Regions from separate parts of the Tardiphaga sp. 709 genome, predicted to be linked through region 1. Evidence: predicted binding sites of a transcription regulator. Region 1 holds the regulator's gene; each other region holds the start of a gene.
The links. The regulator PhoB, encoded in region 1, activates phosphate uptake and scavenging genes when phosphate is short. The targets are predictions, from matches to a motif close to TGTCATNNANCTGTCAT.
Positions count from the first base shown of each region.

Region 1 (2,200 bases):
AAGCGCCAGCCCATGGCTGTCGATTTGCGCGAGATCGTCGGCGCGCTGCGCGTCGCCACCGATCTCGAGCGGATTGGCGATCTCTCCAAGAACATCGGCAAGCGCGTCAATGCGCTCGACAGCGATTTCCATCCGCTGAAGCTGATCCGCGGCCTCGAACACATGACTGACCTCGTGACCACCCAGGTCAAGGCCGTGCTCGACGCCTATGCCGCACACGATTTGCCGGCCGCCATGACGGTGTGGAAGGGCGACGAGGAAATCGATGCGATCTGCACCTCGCTGTTCCGCGAACTCCTGACCTATATGATGGAAGACCCGCGTAACATTTCGTTCTGTATCCACCTGATGTTCTGCGCCAAGAACATCGAGCGGATCGGTGACCACGCCACCAACATTGCGGAAACCGTGTTCTACATGATCGAGGGCCAACAGATCCTCGACAAGCGCCCGAAGGGCGACATGACCACATTCGCGAATACGCCGACGGTCTGAAGCATGATCCGGAAAAGTGGAAGCCAGTCTTCCGCAAGGATCATGACCTAAAGGCTTTTCGGACGTCACTGAGGATATTGACCATATGGCTGTGAATGCACGCATTCTGGTGGTGGAGGACGAGGAAGCCCTCACGACGCTTCTTCGCTACAACCTCGACGCCGAAGGCTATGATGTTGAAACCGTCGCGCGCGGCGACGATGCCGACACCCGCTTGAAGGAGCGGGTGCCGGATCTCGTGGTGCTCGACTGGATGCTGCCGGGTCTTTCCGGCATCGAACTGTGCCGCCGTCTGCGCGCACGGCCTGAAACCAAGGCATTGCCGATCATCATGCTGACGGCGCGGGGCGAAGAGAGCGAGCGCGTTCGCGGTCTCGCCACCGGTGCCGACGATTACATCGTCAAGCCGTTCTCCGTGCCGGAGCTCCTGGCCCGCGTGAAGGGCCTGCTCCGTCGTGCAGCTCCCGAGCGTCTCGCCACCGTCTTGGCGTTTGGCGACATCGAACTCGACCGTGACAAGCGCCGCGTCGTGCGGTCCAGCCGCCCGATTGATCTCGGTCCGACCGAATATCGCCTGCTGGAGTTCTTCCTGGAACATCCGGGCCGGGTGTTCAGCCGTGAGCAGTTGCTCGACAGCGTCTGGGGCCGCGACATCTATATCGACGAGCGCACCGTCGACGTGCATATCGGCCGCCTGCGCAAGCTGCTCAATCCCGCCGGTGAGCCCGATCCAATCCGCACCGTGCGCGGCGCCGGCTATGCGCTGGACGATCGCTTCGACAAGGCGGCGGAGTAGATATCTTCCTTCTCCCCGCCTGCGGGGAGAAGGTGGCCCGGCATAGCGCAGCGACGCCGGGTCGGATGAGGGGGACTCTCCATCGGCTTCGGAGTCTGTGGAGCGTCCCCCTCACCCGACGCCCTCATGCTTCGCATGCGGGCCTCGACCTCTCCCCGCAAGCGGGGCGAGGTAAGAAGCCCCAAATAAAAAATGCCCGGCTCATCACCGGGCATTTTCATTTGGTTTAGATGCTTTCCAGCTCAGCGCGTCGGCTTTGGGACCGCGCGGCGGCGGTCGCTGGCCGGCTGATAGGCGATACGCGAGTGATGCGCGCAATAGGGGGCACCGGCCAGGGCCTTGCCGCCGCAGAAATAGAAGTCCGCGCTCGACGGATCGCCGATCGGCCAATGGCAGGTGGCTTCGTTGAGTTCGACCAGCGACAGGCGCTGGCTGATCGGCACGATGTTGTCATAGGCGATCGGGTCGGGCTCGGCCTCGATCTCGTAATTATGGGCCAGCGCGGTATTGCCGCGCGCCATCGGGCGGGCGACGCGTACCATCTGCTGCGCCGGGCGCGCCTTGCGCTGCCGCGGAGCTGCCGAGGAGGGGCTCTTGGCACGACCGGACAGGCCAAGGCGGTGAACCTTGCCGATCACGGCGTTGCGGGTCACGTTACCGAGTTCCGCAGCGATCTGGCTGGCGGAAAGGCCGCCTTCCCAGAGTTTCTTCAACTGTTCGACGCGATCGTCGGTCCATGTCATTACCGTCATCGCCGTTTTCCCTTCGTGAGCGCCGGCCTGACCGGGCAGCGCTGCGAGTTGAGACTTCAAAAATCCCTGCGGTCAGAATCCTTTAGCGCTCACCGGGCGCGAATTTCGCGTCCGGCTGTTACGCCGCACTGGATGTGTCAAAAGGATCTACCGCCGC
Region 1 is NZ_CP135529.1:4,049,591-4,051,790, forward strand. Features, by position in the region: gene phoU (phosphate signaling complex protein PhoU) at 1-495, shown strand, start outside; gene phoB (phosphate regulon transcriptional regulator PhoB) at 587-1,291, shown strand; gene RSO67_RS19735 (GcrA family cell cycle regulator) at 1,534-2,043, opposite strand.

Region 2 (2,200 bases), 3.0 Mb from region 1:
CGCGTGAGCTGCGAGACCTCGTTCATGGCGAGGATGCCGTCGACCAGCAGGATTTCGTCATCCGAGGTCGCCAGCGCGCGCTGCACGAAGGCACGGAGTTCTGCCGGCATGCTGGCTTCGATTTCGAGGCGGATCACCGACCCTCTGCGGCGACGCTTCAGCGCAGTCTCGAACAGCCGGACCAGATCCTCGGCCTCTTCTTCGACTTCGAGTTCACTGTCGCGGATGATGCGGAAGGCACCCTGCCCCTGCACGGTGTAGCCCGGGAACAGACGCGCGATGAACAGGCCGGTGGCCTGTTCCAGCGTGATCAGACGGACCGCGCCGTCCTTGCCAGGGGTCGGCAGGCGGATGAAGCGATCGATCTTGCCGGGCATGCGGATCAGTGCGTTCATCGTCTTGCCATCGGACACACGCGACAGATGCAGCGCGATGGTGAAACCGAGGCTCGGAATAAACGGGAACGGGTGCGCCGGGTCGATCGCTAGCGGCGTCAGCAACGGGAAAATATTGTGGAGGAAGTGGTCCTCGATCCAGGTCCGGTCGGCCTTGCTGACCTCCTTGCCGTCGAGCAGTACGATTCCGACATCGGCCAGCATGCCGCGCTGGTCGCGCCAGATCGCCTGCTGGTCGCTGCCGAGCTTGGAGACCGCGCTGTTGATCAGCACCAGCTGCTCGGCGGGGGTCAGGCCGTCCGGGCTGCGCTCGGTGATTCCCTCGCGGACCTGCGCCTTGATACCGGCGACGCGGACCATGAAGAATTCATCAAGGTTGTTTGCGGAAATCGACAGGAAGCGGACACGCTCCAGCGCCGGATGGCCCGGATTGACGGACTCCTCAAGGACGCGGCGATTGAAATGCAGCCAGGACAGCTCGCGATTGATGAAGCGCTCGGGACCCGACGCGACCACCTCTGCCGGCTTCGCTTCGCCCTTTTTCTCTTCAATAACAATCTCTTCTGCGGAGTCCATGAGGCAGCAATCCATCCAGTTCAAGCAGCGCTATAGTGCCGGCAAATCACAGCGGACATTGCGTCAGTTGCGTGACGCTTCGATGACATTGAGGAACCTGCCTGCTGCGCCGTCAAGGCACGGTTTGACGCGCCGCGTTTGACGTCCAAGGCTAAGTCAGGCGTCGCGCAGCAGTTCCGCGGCCAATGCACGGGTCACCGGCCGTCCAAGCCGGAGCGCCTCGCTATCCAGCAATTCCACCGTATGGCGGGCGGCGGCGAATGACCGCTCGATGCGGCTGGCCACATAGCTGACCACGCTCTCGTCGATGCTGAGCTGGCGATCGGCACAAAACTTCACGATCAGCGCCCGAAACAACCCGTCATCCGGGGGCAGCAGATTGACCACCGGAATCGCACGGAGCCGCGACCGCAGATCGCGCAACTCGACCTCCATCGCGGCGGGGGGACCCGTGCCGTGATCAGCACATAGGCGTTGTCCTGACGTGCCAGATTAAGAAGGTGGAACAGCGCCCGCTCGTCGAAGGCCCCGGCATTGAGATCCTCCACCACCAGTGCGTTGGTCACCAACTCAGCCGGAACCGTCGCAGCCGTCAGGCTGTGCGCCATGGTGGAGCGTGCGCCGGCCTCCTCGGCCCAGATCGCCGCCAGATGGCTCTTGCCGGACCCCTCCGGGCCGACAAGCAGCATGACCCGGTTCGGCCAGTCCGGCCAGCAGTCGATCAGTCCCAGCGCCTCGGCATTGGCCGGGCCCTCAAGGAAGTTGTCGCGGGACAGACTCTCCGCATGGGGCAGCGCGAACGCCAATTGACGGGGTTGGACGCGGGCGACCACGCAAATACTCCTGCCGGCTCCGCCGGCGAACGTCACGAATACCGGTTTACCGGGGCTCTTGACCGGGTTCGATGGTGCTCATGTGTCGCATCCACTCGACGAGATAGAAGGACACAGAGAGCAGCGTCAAGACGGTCACAAAGCCCATTAAAATCAAATCGTAAGGCGAGGATTTGAAACCAAATCCGAGAGCAGCAAGGACCAAGGCTGCGAACGCCACCTGCGCCACCGTATTGAGCTTCGACACCATCAGCGGCTTCATCGGGATCGGCTTGCCGAACAACCATGACACAATCACGGCGCCCACGATCATGATATCCCGCGACACCACGAGAATCACGATCCAGCGCGGAACTGCCCCCCATATCCCCAGGGAGACATAGATCGAGACCAGCA
Region 2 is NZ_CP135529.1:745,131-747,330, forward strand. Features, by position in the region: gene RSO67_RS03945 (RNA degradosome polyphosphate kinase) at 1-971, opposite strand, end outside; partial or broken gene RSO67_RS03950 (chromosomal replication initiator DnaA) at 1,128-1,804, opposite strand; gene RSO67_RS03955 (CDP-alcohol phosphatidyltransferase family protein) at 1,851-2,200, opposite strand, start outside.
Region 2: RSO67_RS03945 (RNA degradosome polyphosphate kinase) is a predicted target of PhoB. The motif match lies at 1,043-1,059, and genes of this name have one in related genera.

Region 3 (2,200 bases), 3.1 Mb from region 1:
AGGAATCCCACCAGCGGCGACAGCACGATCGCCAGCAGCGCCTTGGACAGTCCGGTCCACAAGGCTGCCGAGAGTCCTGCCTTGGCGACGCCTGCCCCGAGCAAGCCACCAATCAGCGCATGCGACGAGCTCGAGGGAATGCCGAGGCCCCAGGTGATCACGTTCCAGACGATGGCGCCCATCAGGGCCGCAAAGATCACGGCGGGATCGATGACGCTCGGCTCGATGATCCCGGTGCCGATGGTGTTGGCGACATGCAGGCCGAACACCAGGAAGGCGATGAAGTTGAAGAATGCCGCCCACAGCACCGCATATTGCGGCCGCAGCACGCGCGTCGAGACGATCGTCGCGATCGAATTGGCAGCGTCATGCAGGCCGTTGAGAAAGTCGAACAGCAATGCGATGGCGATGAGGCCGATCAGCACCGGAAAGGCGAGCGTGGCGTCCACCTGATGGCCCTGCTTTATACTTGTTCGATGACGATGCTGTTGATCTCGTTCGCGACGTCGTCGAAGCGGTCGGCCACCTTTTCAAGGTGCTTGTAGATCTCGGCGCCGACCACGAAATCCATGGTGTTGGCGTCGCGATGCTTGAGAAAGAGCTCCTTGAGCCCGATGTCGTGCAGATCGTCGACGCGGCCTTCGAGCTTGCCGACTTCCTCGGTGATCGCGGTGAGCAGGCCGACATTGTCGCCGATGGCGCTCATCAGCGGCACGGCGCGACCGACAAGGTTGGCACACTCCACCAGCAGCGTGCCGATTTCGCGCATCGGCGGTTCGAACTGGCGCACCTCGAACAGCATCACCGCTTTCGCCGTCTGCTGCATCTGGTCGATGGAATCATCCATCGCCGTGATGAGGTTCTTGATGTCGACGCGGTCGAACGGCGTGATGAAAGTGCGGCGAACGGCGGTCAGCACCTCGCGGGTGATGGCGTCGGCGTCGTTCTCGAACTGGTTGACGCGCTGGCAGTAGACCGGCGTCTCGTCGCCGCCTTCCAGCATCCCCGCAAGCGCCTTGGAGCCCTCGACCACGGTCACTGAATGGCGGGCGAACAGGTCGAAAAACCTTTCCTCCCGGGGCAGAAAGGACCGGAACCAGCGCAGCATCATCTCATCCAACTGTCAGGAAAACGCAGCGACCGGACCGCCAGATGGCGGACATGGTCCCGCGGGGCCACCGCCGGGCGGCCCTGTGTCACACGGATGTCATAAAGCATTTCCGGTCAAGGCGGGCAATCGCGCACCTTTTAGGCCCGATCATCCACCGCTTTATGACAGCCTGCTTTTCCTGAGGCAGTGCCTGGATTTAGAGCGACCGCTTGAAGTAATGCGCGATTTCGCCGATGACGCCGCGGCGGAAGGTCAGCACGCAGACCACAAAGATCACGCCTTGGATCACCGTCACCCACTGGCCGAAGCCGGCGAGATATTGCTGCATGGCGATGATGACGAAGGCGCCCACCACCGGCCCGAACAGCGTGCCGAGGCCGCCAACCAGCGTGATCAGCACGATTTCACCGGACATGCTCCAGTGCACGTCGGTGAGCGAGGCGTTCTGTGCCACGAACACCTTCAACGCGCCGGCGAAGCCCGCCAGCGTGCCGGACAGGATATAGGCCAGCAGCTTGTACTGATCGGTCTTGTAGCCCAGCGACACCGCACGCGGCTCGTTCTCACGGATCGCCTTGAGCACCTCGCCAAATGGCGAGTTGATGGCGCGGTAGATGATCAGGAAGCCCAGCGTGAAGCCGGCCAGGATCACATAATACAGCGTGATCGGCTTCGAAAGATTGAACAGGCCGAACAGGATGCCCTGCGGAATGCCCTGGATACCGTCTTCACCATGGGTGAACGGCGTCTGCAGATAGACGAAGTACAGGAGCTGCGACAGCGCCAGCGTGATCATGGCGAAGTAGATGCCCTGACGACGAATGGCGATCAGGCCCGTGATGACGCTGAGCGCAGCGGCGGCGACGACACCGACGACGATGCCGAGTTCGGGCGTCAGGCCCCACACTTTCAGCGCATGCGCCGTGCAGTAGCCGGCGGTGCCCAGGAACATCGCGTGGCCGAAGGACAGCAGACCGCCATAGCCGATCAGGAGGTTGAACGCACAGGCGAGTAGCGCGAAGCAGAGCGCCTGCATCACGAAGAACGGATAGACGCCGGTGAGCGGTACGACCAGCAACAGCGCGGTCA
Region 3 is NZ_CP135529.1:844,156-846,355, forward strand. Features, by position in the region: gene RSO67_RS04425 (inorganic phosphate transporter) at 1-449, opposite strand, end outside; gene RSO67_RS04430 (DUF47 domain-containing protein) at 464-1,108, opposite strand; gene RSO67_RS04435 (branched-chain amino acid ABC transporter permease) at 1,308-2,200, opposite strand, start outside.
Region 3: RSO67_RS04430 (DUF47 domain-containing protein) is a predicted target of PhoB. The motif match lies at 1,111-1,127, and genes of this name have one in related genera.

Region 4 (2,200 bases), 1.2 Mb from region 1:
TCACGGTCTCGCCCGAGGTAGTACCCGAGATGCGCGAGCGCCTGCAGGAGACGCTGGAAGCCGCAAAATATCCAGTCGGCGATGTCGATGTGATCGAGCAGAGCGACACCCAGCAGGAGATCGTCGCCACGCTGGTCTCGACGGCCGTCGATCCCAAGGAGCTGGATGCTGTGGCCGCCCGGCTCGAGGCGTATGCGGGTGTGCGCAACGCCACATGGGACGTCAGCACCAAGGACTAGTCGTCCAAAAGAAGTCCAAGGCGCCATCGGCGATCTGCGACTTTCCGGCTCGGGAACTTTGGCGGCGGGCTCCCGTTGTCACCGCACATTAACTGCGGTGGATGCCATGATCTCGACGACCCAGATGCGCGTGTTCCGGACTTATTTCGCGATCGCGATCTTGGCGACGGCTGCAGGATTGGGCGCATCGACGTCGGCAATGGCGCGGCTCACGCTGACACCACAATCCGCGCGACTGGCGCAGGCGACGCCGCCGTTGCAGTCGACACCAGGTGCTGAAAGCAAGCCAGCAGCACCGTCTGAGCCGGCGACAACCGGCCAGCGTCCGCAGGAGACCCCGCCGCAGCCGGCCCGTCCGGATGCAGAAGCGCGAGATGCCGGTGCCAAGCCGGCGCTGCCGCCGGCGCCTGCGGAGAAAACGGCGCCGCCGATTACGGCGAAGTAGTCATACGCTGAGCGAGCGATGCGTTCAGTCGGTGTTGGGATCCAGCAGCGCCAGCGTGATCCAGTACGCTTCTAAAGCCGGTTTGGTCACACCTTCCACTTCGATAACCGCATCCCAGGCCGATTGCAGCGAAACCACGCGTTCGGTCAGCTTGACCAAGCGAAACTTGCCGCGCACCCGCGTGCCGGATTTGACCGGACTGTTGAACCGCACGCGCTCGAAGCCATGGTTGACGCCCATCCGCGTTCGCTCGACGCCCGGCATCGCATCGAAAGCCAGCGTCGACAGCAATGACAACGTTAGAAATCCATGGGCGATCGTACCGCCAAACGGCGTCTCAGCCTTGGCGCGCTCGGGATCGGTGTGGATGAACTGATGATCGCGGGTGGCGTCTGCAAACGTATCGATCATCGTCTGATCGACCATCAGCCATTCCGACACGAGTTCGGGTCCGTTGAGTAGCTTGCGATATTGTTCCAGCGGAATCAGCTTGGCGCGGATCGCTTCCATTTCGGCTGCACGTCTCTCGTCTGACACTCCGGCTTCCCAATATTTGCGCCCGTCATGGACGGCGTTTCAAACGGCACTTTTTAAGCTCATATGTCATCGTGGTCTCGTGTTTTCACGTGTCCACGGCGGCTGGCTGGGTCAGATGCCCGCAATCTAGTCTCGCCAGCTTCACCGGTCGCCTCCATACTCCCTGCGCACGAGATCACAGGGGGGGCTTCATGAAAATCGACGACGTCCGACGCAACGCCTATTCGATGCCGCTGACCAATCCGTCGTTTCCGCCCGGGCCCTACAAATTCTACGACCGCGAATATTTTATCATCAGCTATCGCACCGACATGGAAGCGCTGCAGGCCGTGGTGCCGGAGCCGCTCGAAATCGTCGATAATATCGTGAAATACGAATTCATCCGCATGCCGGATTCCACCGGCTTCGGCGACTACACCGAAACCGGGCAGGCGATTCCGGTGCGCCTCAATGGCGTCGAGGGTGTCTATATCCACTCGATGTATCTCGACGACGATGCGCCGATTGCGGGCGGCCGCGAGCTTTGGGGCTTCCCGAAGAAGCGCGCGACGCCAAAGATCGCCGTGGAAAGCGACGTGCTGGTCGGCACGCTGCATTACGGTTCGGTGCTCTGTGCGTCCGGCACCATGGGCTACAAACATCGCCCGGTGGATCATGACACGGTGATGCATGCGCTGACGGTGCCGAACTTTATTCTCAAGATCATCCCGCATGTCGACGGCACACCGCGCATCTGCGAGCTGGTGCGCTATCACCTGGAAGAGATCAATCTGAAGGAAGCCTGGACCGGACCCGCGGCACTCGGGCTGTTCCCGCATGCGCTGGCGGATGTGGCGCGTTTGCCGGTGAAAGAGGTCGTGTCGGCGTTGCACTTCAAGTGCGACCTGACGTTGGGATTGGGCGAAGTGGCGTTTGATTATCTAGCGAAATAGGGAGCGGGCGCCTCTGTCCGACCCTCATGGTGAGGAGGCGCTTCTTC
Region 4 is NZ_CP135529.1:2,848,035-2,850,234, reverse strand. Features, by position in the region: gene RSO67_RS14005 (MgtC/SapB family protein) at 1-239, shown strand, start outside; gene RSO67_RS14000 (hypothetical protein) at 346-684, shown strand; gene RSO67_RS13995 (MaoC family dehydratase) at 709-1,194, opposite strand; gene RSO67_RS13990 (acetoacetate decarboxylase) at 1,413-2,153, shown strand.
Region 4: RSO67_RS13990 (acetoacetate decarboxylase) is a predicted target of PhoB. The motif match lies at 1,286-1,302, and genes of this name have one in related genera.